One region of the Coprobacillus sp. genome, then DNA from elsewhere that is predicted to be linked to it. Evidence: riboswitches for the same ligand, from Rfam matches in the RefSeq annotation. Region 1 holds a riboswitch; each other region holds the start of a gene.
The links. A riboswitch is a leader RNA that binds a small molecule or an ion and turns the genes downstream of it on or off. The one in region 1 is predicted to bind cyclic di-GMP.
Positions count from the first base shown of each region.

Region 1 (3,294 bases):
GACATACTTAAAACAGCTTCACCATGATTTAAAATATATTTTGCAATCTCTTTTTCAGATTCGGAAAACTCTAATTCAAATTCTAACTGTGTCATTATGCTCATTTTTATCACCAGTATTAGTATATCATGAAACGAAGTTTCATAAAAGTAAGATTTTATGAAATGTTTATGAAATTATTTTGAAACAATTCAATATTTGTTTACCCTTATATCATTTTCAAATATAATAGGGGTGTAAATTAAGGAGGAATAACAATGACAATAAAATTACCTAAAGATTTTTTCTTTGGTGCAGCAATGTCTGGACCACAAACTGAAGGATCATGGAACGTTGGTGGAAGACTTCGTTCATATTGGGATATGTATTCTGATCAGGAAATCAATGCCTTCCATAATAATGTCGGTTCATATGTTGGAAATGATATGTATCATAAATATGAAGAGGATATTAAGTTATTAAAAAGTTTGAATTTTAAATCATTTAGAACATCTATGCAATGGACAAGATTATTAGATCAAGATGGCAATATTAATCCAGAAGGAGCTGCATGGTATCATAAATTAATTGATTGTGCGAATGAAAATGGGATTGATATTTATATGAATATGTATCACTTTGATATGCCAGAGTACTTAATTAAGCGTGGTGGCTGGCAAAATAGGGAAGTAGTAGAAGCATATGCAAACTTTGTCAAAAAGGCAATGGAAGAGTTTGGTATGAAAGTGAAATACTGGTTTACTTTCAATGAACCAATTGTAGAACCAGAACAACAATTCTTACATGGAGCTTGGTACCCATATTTACATGACTTCAAACAATCTATCAATGTTCAATATGGAATTACATTGGCCCATTGTTTAGCAGTGATGAATTTTAGAAAACTTCAAGAAGAAGGAAAATTAATTGAAGGTGCCAAGATTGGTATGATTAATTGTTTTGCACCTCCTTATACAAAAGAAAATCCATCACCAGAAGATTTAGAAGCAGTCCGTATGACTGATGGATTGCATAATCGCTGGTGGTTAGATGTTGTGGCGCATGGACATTTGCCTCAAGATGTATTGGATACTGTTGAAAATGACTGGAAAGTAGAAATTGATAGACGTCCTGGTGATGAAGCGATTTTAGCACAAGGAAAGGTCGACTGGTTAGGGTTTAACTATTATCAGCCAACAAGAGTCCAGGCACCAGATTCAAAATTTGATGAAAATGGTTTACCATGTATTGCAAAACCTTATATCTGGCCAGAAAGAAAAATGAATGTTCATCGTGGCTGGGAAATTTATCCAAAAGGAATTTATGATTTTGGAATGAAAATCAAAACGGAATGTCCTGATTTGCCATTCTTTATTTCTGAAAATGGTATGGGTGTTGAAGGTGAAGAGAAGTTCATGGATGATAGTGGAACAATTCAAGATGATTATCGAATTGAGTTTGTGAGAGATCATTTGGAATGGATTGCTAAATCAATTGAAGATGGAGCCAACTGTTTAGGATACCATTATTGGGGAGCTATTGATAACTGGTCTTGGTGTAATGCTTTTAAGAATCGTTATGGATTTGTTAGAGTCTGTTTAGATGATGGATATAAACGTAAAGAAAAGAAATCTGCTTCATGGATTAGAGAAGTAGCAAGAACAAACGAATTTGAATAAAGGTATTTAAACATAATATTTTAATAATGGATTATTTTATTGACGTTGTTGTATATATGTGCATATAATAAATATGTAAATAGCAAGCCCATTGAAAAATGGAGTACGCAAAACTATAGGGTCTAAGCTTGTTGAAGTAGGATAGCCAGTTGCCAATATGATAATGTTGATATACCTGTAGTCAATTACGCATTCTATTTTTCGTGTGGAAATAGTTTGCGTTTTTATATTATGACAAAGGGAGAGAATGTAATGAAAGAATTAAGAAAGGTGTTTTGTGTTTTTGCAGTATTTGTTTTGATGTTGTCTTTAGGGATAGTGGGACATGCTGAGACTGGTTTCAATCATGCACTGACTTTTTCAATAAGTTATAATGGAAATGATTGGACTCCTTATTCACCAACACCCCTTCAATTTGGCGGATTTGATAAAACATACATCACTTTAGAAAATGATTCACAAGATGTCTATTTAAAAATAGATTCTTTTGTAGAAAATAATCAGCAGCTTGATGCTTCTGATATTCATGTGAGTTTTCAAAATGACTGGGGAGTTTATAGTGTGGAATTGGATTCTAACAAATGTACAAAGATACCTGCTTCTGTATTGAATCAATCTAGAGATTCTTATAGTTATCTTTCAATCCAAAGTGCTGGGTTAAATAATAATGCAAATATTGATTTTGGAGAAAAGAGTGGAAGTTCTTTTGATCGTTCTCTTTTTGCAGGGACATACGTTGATTCAAAAGATAATAGTATCGTTATTGATAAAAATGGAAAAGTGACTATTCAGGATATGACTGTATCAGATAATCATCTTGATTCTTATCATATCATTCATAGTGATGGTTCTGTAAAATATAATCATCAATTGTATGTATATACGTACTCTACATGTTTATTATTTAACTATGATCAAAAAAATTCTATTATTGAGTTTGAACAGATAATGAGTAACAATACTCAGTTGCCATCCTTTTTGTATAAAGGAGCGAAGTTTAAAAAAGAAATTCAAGCAGAAAAGATAACTTTAAATAAAAGTAAACTCTTATTAGAAAATGGAAAGGAATTTCAACTCCTTGCAACTATAAGTCCATCACAAGCCACTTCAAAAATAATGTGGATTACTTCTGATTCATCAATTGCAGAAATTAATGAACAAGGAGTTGTTCAAGGGTTAAAAGAAGGTAATGCTGTCATTACAGCATCTTCAGCTGGTCAATCAGCAACTTGCAATGTAACAGTGGTGAAGCCCATTATCATATCAAGTCTACCAGCAATAGATGAATCACTTGACAGCACACAAGTAACAGTGGATCAAAAATCATTAGAAGTCTTAAAAGAACTATTAAACTCTGTTATTGACTCTAATGTACCAGAAGGTGCAATGAGTTCAGATACAATCAATGCTATTGAACAGGCATTAACTCATGGAAAACCGATAACTATAGAACCAACAGCAAAAATGATAGATAAAAATTCTATTGATCAAGTTACAATTGATAAAATAGAAATACTTTTGGATAATCTTTCTTTACAAAATAAAAGTCAGATTAAGATTACTCAGTACCTTGATTTAAGTGTAGTCTTGAAAACTGGAAGTGATATTTTAGGAAATGTTTCTGTGTTGCCAAATA
Region 1 covers NZ_CFJNYH010000013.1:41,758-45,051, reverse strand. The annotation lists gene AC5M21_RS06260 (MurR/RpiR family transcriptional regulator) at 1-104, opposite strand, end outside; gene AC5M21_RS06255 (glycoside hydrolase family 1 protein) at 258-1,658, shown strand; cyclic di-GMP riboswitch class I at 1,730-1,815, shown strand; gene AC5M21_RS06250 (Ig-like domain-containing protein) at 1,911-3,294, shown strand, end outside.

Region 2 (3,294 bases), on a different contig from region 1:
GAACAGTTTTACGTGATATGATTCGTAGAGAATATCGCAGTCATCCTAAGATTATGAGAGTAGAATTGTCAATGAATTCTGGTATTACTGAATTGATATTGCGGACATTAATATAAGGAGGATAAGAAATGGCTGTTTTAGATACAAGTATTCCAATTTTTAATTATTTTGAAGAAATCGCAAAGATTCCTCATGGTTCTTATAATGAGCAAAGGATTGCTGATTATATAGAATCTGTTGCGAGAGAGCATAATTTGCGCTGTTTTAGAGATGAAATGAATAATGTGATTGTTTATAAAGATGCAAGTCATGGTTATGAAAGTCATGTTCCACTCATGTTACAGGCTCACATAGATATGGTCAATGAGAAGAATAATGACTGCCAGCATGATTTTGAAAATGATCCACTTGATTTGTATATTGAAGATGGATTTTTACATGCCAATGGAACAACTTTAGGTGCTGATGATGGTTATGGGGTTTGTTACATGTTAGCAATTTTAACTGATGATTCTTTAAAGCATCCGCCTCTAGAATGTGTTTTTACAGTGCAAGAAGAGGTAGGATTATTTGGTGCATTTGGAGTAGATGAAACTCAATTATCTGCTAAAAGAATGATTGGTTTAGATAGTGAAACAGAAGGTGAGACATGTACATCATCTTCTGGTGGAAATGATTTGATGATTACGAAACAGATAACGGGTGAAGATAATGATTCTCCAGTATATGTTTTAGAAGTTAGAGGGCTCTTAGGTGGTCATTCTGGAGAGTGTATTGATAAAGGCAGAGGAAATGCTAATAAAATTGCTGCTAGAGTTTTATACCATTTCTTAAAAGAAGGTATGGACATTCGTTTAATCGATATAACTGGTGGATTAAAAAACAATGCAATTCCAAGAGAATGTACTGTGGCTTTTGCAAGTTCTAATCCTTTTAAATCACTTTATGAATTGGTTCAAGCCTATCAGAATGATATCTATAAAGAATTAGAAATGAGTGATCCAGGTGTTTCTATCACTATTCATGAAGAAGAATGTCCAGTGTGTATATGTTCACGAGATAGTGAGGCTATTATTTCAATTATGTATTTAGCACCTAATGGTATGATAGAAAAGTCACAAGTTATTGCTGGTTTAACAACAGTGTCATTAAATATGGGAGTTGTTCGTACTCATGATGATTGTGTGACTATAGATTATTCTATTCGTTCACCATTACAGAGTATTCGCGTAGAGCTGTCTTTACAATTAGAATTAATTGCCTCTTTATATAATGCTTATGTTAAGGTGTCAGGAGATTATCCGGGTTGGGATTACGATCCAAGTTCTCAATTAAGGAGTCAATTTCAAGCTTTTTATCAGCAATATACTGGTCTCAAATTAAAAGAGGTTGCAACTCATGGAGGATTGGAAACAGGTGTTTTGAAAGGGAAAATCCCTGAATTAGATATTGTAACAATGGGGCCAAATATGTCCGATATTCATACTCCAGATGAAAAATTAGAATTAGAATCTTTTCTCAAAACCTACCAATTGCTTGTTTCATTTATTGAAACTTTATAATTCAGACTATACAAATTTATTGAAAAATGTTACAATGTGCCCAGATATGTAAATAGCAAAACTATTGAAAAATAGTGACGCAAAGCTATAGGGTCTAATCTCATATGAGAATGACAGCCAGTTGCCAATCAACATTTGTATTGGAAAGGGTATATGAAATTATATCTGGTTTGCATATTGTTTTCATACATGGATATGTTATTATTCATTTCAAAGACGCTCATCCCTTTCAATCGTCTTGTATGAAAACGAAAGTAAGAGCAGCAATGCTTTTACTTTTTTATTTAAAAAATAAGAAAAAATCTTAGTCAAAGAGAGAAGGAAAATATATGAAATGTCAAATGAGTCAACGATGTGGGAGTTGTCAATATCTAGATATGGATTATTCCCAACAACTCATCAAAAAACAAAAATATTGTCAGAAATTATTTCAAAAATTTCCTGTTCAAGTACATTCTGTTATAGGTATGCAAAATCCATTTGAATATCGTAATAAAGTTATTATTGCTTTTAATCAAAGATATGAATATGGTTTGTATGAAGAAGGTTCGCATCGGATTGTTCCAATTCAACAATGTATGTTACATGATCAGGAAACACATCATATTTTATTAAAAATACAATCTTTGTTAAAAAAATATAGAACTTCAATTTATGATCACCAAAGACATAAGGGGTTTTTAAAACATGTATTAATTAGAAGGGCAGTTCAAACAAATCAAACTTTAGTAGCTTTGGTGGTTACTGAGCCAATGTTTAAAGGCTCTAAGAATTTTTGCAGTGAATTGGTGAAAACTTGTCCAAGTGTTAAAACAGTTGTGTTAAATGTCAACAAACGACAAACGAGTATTGTTTTATCTCAACAAGAAAAAGTTCTATATGGAAAAGGTTTTATTGTTGATGAATTGTGTGGTTTAACTTTTAAGATATCTGCTCAATCTTTTTATCAGATTAATCATGAACAGTGTACAAGACTTTATCAAAAGGTTAGCGATTTGTTAGAGGTGAAAGAAAATCAAACTGTTTTAGATACCTATTGTGGAATTGGAACAATTGGAATGATGATTGCCAGTCGAGTGAGTCAGGTGATTGGTGTGGAACTGAATCAAGAAGCCTATAAGGATGCTGTGAATAATGCAAAAATGAATAAGATTAATAATATTCATTTTTATAATCAGGATGCTACTGAATTTATGAAAGATATGGCAAATCAACGTACTCAAATTGATTGTGTGATTATGGATCCGCCTCGAGCGGGAAGTACAAAAGAATTTGTTCAAGCCATTCATATTCTGCAACCTCAGCAAGTTATTTATGTTTCATGTGATCCAGTTACTCAGGCTAGAGATTTACAATGGTTTTGGGATATTGGATATCAAACTCAAGATATTTATCCGTTTGATATGTTTCCACAAACACAAGCAATTGAAACAGTTATATGCCTAACAAAAGGTATGAATCAAAAATAATGTTATTTAACCTTTTCAATTGAATATATTGTTTTGAAGACCTAAAAATAGGTCTTTTCATATATGTTTATATAAAAGCTGACAGAATAAAACCTAAATAAATAGAGGATATGAAAAGCAGAAAGTGAAAATATAGTTACAATTATGGAAATAATTATTCACTTTCTTGTGAAGAATGTTTATGTTATACTAATAGTAGAGTTTGTATACTCATCATAAAAGAGGTGGTTAGAATGAGGCACTGTAGTGTAATTTCTGGAATA
Region 2 covers NZ_CFJNYH010000002.1:21,238-24,531, forward strand. The annotation lists gene AC5M21_RS01050 (Smr/MutS family protein) at 1-116, shown strand, start outside; gene pepD (beta-Ala-His dipeptidase) at 129-1,562, shown strand; cyclic di-GMP riboswitch class I at 1,607-1,691, shown strand; gene rlmD (23S rRNA (uracil(1939)-C(5))-methyltransferase RlmD) at 1,892-3,031, shown strand.
Region 2: another riboswitch for cyclic di-GMP. It lies ahead of rlmD (23S rRNA (uracil(1939)-C(5))-methyltransferase RlmD); the one in region 1 lies ahead of AC5M21_RS06250 (Ig-like domain-containing protein).

Region 3 (3,294 bases), on a different contig from region 1:
TCTTCTACAAAAGATTTTAAGAAACTATTTTCATATTGTACATCAATAACATTGTGATATATACCATTTTCCTGATAAATAACAACTTTTTGACTTTTTAAATTGACTGCAAACATAAATAAAGCATTTGAATAAACAGAATTTTTAAACATTTGATCTTGCAACAACAAGTTATATTCATTCATTTCTGTTGTACTGTTTCTTAAAGTTCCAATTAATCGCTTATTTTGATTAACATAAATCATTGAAACATGGAACCATGTCTCATCATCTCTACTAATATATGGTAATTTAGCATCAAATACTATCTTATCTTTATTATTTATAATCTCATGAAATTTCTCTTTTAATAATTTTTCATGTTCTTTTGAAACAAAATTATAATTATGCAGATTACTTAAGAAACTATTTAAAATAATCTTTGGATAATCATTCCAGGCATCAAGTATTAAACTATCATTATCTATATCATACTCAAAAATACGATCACTTGTCTGCTTTAAAATCATTTCAATTTTTTTATTACTTGTTCTTAATTGATTGTTTGCTTCTTCATTCATTTTATTAATCTTAATAAAATAACGGATTAAGATAAACAACATAACAACAAAAACAAAGATAATCTCTAATATTAATTTTATTGTTTCACCATTCATTTGATCATTTAAATCATCAATAATATCATTAGAAATAACATTGAAAATATACCAGTTATTAATTTTAACAGGCGTATAATAAATCATTCTTTCATCATTTTTATAACGATAGGAAGCAAAACCAGATTTATTTTTCTGAATATTATTTACAATATCATCATAATTACTATCCATAAAATAAACATTATTATTTAAAAAATTAAAATAATTATCACCAAAATATAAAGTATTGTTATTCTTAATTTTAGAAATAATTTGACCATCTGCAGATGTTGCAAAAACATATGCCTCATTATTAAATACATCATTATAAATATAATCTTGTGTTTCATTGTTAACTTCAACAATCCCAGCTAAACCACCAATAATCTCATTATTCTTATAAATAGGTGTATAAACAACAACAACCACACTCTTGTTATCATATAAAGAAGTAAATGGATTTGTAAAACCAGAATGACCTTTAAAAATTTCATCTATATATAAACTATGATCCTCTAAAATGATATCCTTTTTATAATTATGCAATGTTTTATTTTTATCAATATACCAAACACGCTGAAATAATTCCTGGCCTTGAGCAACTGTATCGAGTATATTACCAATTTCATCATCTGAATGATCCACTTTTCCAAGAATTTCAGCTGTACTAACAATGACATTTTGTAAAGATTTGAATTTTAAGTTATAAATATTGGCAGTTTCCTTACCAACATCTTCTAAATGATTTAATATTTTTTGAGTGTTCATATCACTAATTTGCTGAACGAAATGAAAGAACGAGCCAAATAAGATAATAATTAAAGAAAATATAACTACTATTTTAATAAAAGTTTTATTTTTACTCATATTCTCTCCTTTCATGAAATAAAAAAAACAGACAAAACAGCCTGCTTTTGTACATTTGTGCAACTGGCTGCCACGTTAAAGAGGCCCTATAGCTTTGCGTCACTATCTTTCAATAGTTTTGCTTATTTATATAACACCGTTATTATATCATAAACTTTAATATATTCAAGAAAATGAATTCGACAAATAAAGAAAAAGTATGACTAAATCATACTTTTTAAATTAATATGTTCTTACTGGCAATACCAATTGAATAATATCATCCTTTTCGAAATCCATAATAATAAAAGGTTTCATCTCTCCAGTAAATAAAACTTTTACTTTTTCTCCATTAATACTTTTAATAGCATCATTTAAGTATTTTGCACTAAATGATATACTCAAATCGTCACCTTTATAAAAAGCTTTCGATAAATTTTCTTCAACAGATCCAATTTCTTGAGAATAAGAAGAAAGCATAACATTATCCTCACTCATAGATAATTTGATAATGTTTGTCTGTTCATTTGATAATAAAGATGCTCTATCAATGGAATTAAGAAGACTGACACTGTCAACTGACATTGAATAATTATGTTCATGAGGAATTAATCGACTTGTATCAGGATAAGAACCATCAATTAATCTTGTTTGAATTAAAACGGAATCAAAAATAAATAAAACTTTACGATCAGAGACATATAAATCAATAAATTCATCTTTTTCAATAATACGACTAATTTCAATTAAACTTTTCTTAGGAATAATAATATTAAATGAAACATCAGAATCAATTGTTAAAATACGTTTGGCTAAACGATAACTATCAGTAGCAATACATTCTAAAACATGATCTTTGGCTTTAAAATTAACACCAGTTAAAACAGGTCGTGTCTCTTTTTCACTCGTTGCAAATGATGTTTGTTCAATGGCTTCTTTTAGATCTGTAGATTTCATTTGTAAATGAACACCAGACTTATTTAAATCAATTCTTGGATAATCAATATAAGAAGTTCCATTTAAATCAAATTTAGAATTAGCTCCTTTAATTCTTGTTAATGTTCCATCAACAATATAGATATGTACAAATTCAGAATCAATTTTTTTAATAATCTCTAATATATAACGAGAGGATAAAACAACAGAACCAGTTTGAATAATTTCAATATTTTCTTTAATACTTGTTTGTATTGTAATATCACTATCACTACCAGTTAAAATTAATTCATTATCTTTTAAATCAAATTTAATACCTGTTAAGACTGGTAAAGGACTTTTCATTGAGACAGCTCTAGATACTTTTGCTAAAGCATTTAATAATGCTAATCTTTTAATCTTAAAATTCATCATTTTTCTCCTTTTATTTACTATTATTTAAATAATATCATAATAATAATGTTGTGCACAATATGAATAACTTATAAAAGTAATGATTTTATCATTCTTTTTTTAATTTTTATGTGTGAATAAGTTGTGGATAACTGTGCATAACTTTTACACAAGCTTATTTTTTATGTCATCAATAGCTTGTCGATAGTTTAAATCTTTTTCAAGTTTCTTTTGAACTTTATCGCAAGCTTTCATAACTGTTGAATGATCACGACCACCAAACTCATGACCAATTTGTATAAATGATATATCTTTAATTAATTCTCTAACGAGATACATTGAAATATGACGAGCAACTATAATATTAGATGTCCGTGATTTTGAATTAATTTGAGATACAGTTAAATTATAATAATCAGCAACACATTTTTTTATATTTGAAACAGTTAATTCTTTCTTTTGTATTGGTTGGTTTTTATAT
Region 3 covers NZ_CFJNYH010000010.1:69,069-72,362, forward strand. The annotation lists gene AC5M21_RS05480 (sensor domain-containing diguanylate cyclase) at 1-1,505, opposite strand, end outside; cyclic di-GMP riboswitch class I at 1,561-1,638, opposite strand; gene dnaN (DNA polymerase III subunit beta) at 1,728-2,831, opposite strand; gene dnaA (chromosomal replication initiator protein DnaA) at 2,979-3,294, opposite strand, start outside.
Region 3: another riboswitch for cyclic di-GMP. It lies ahead of AC5M21_RS05480 (sensor domain-containing diguanylate cyclase); the one in region 1 lies ahead of AC5M21_RS06250 (Ig-like domain-containing protein).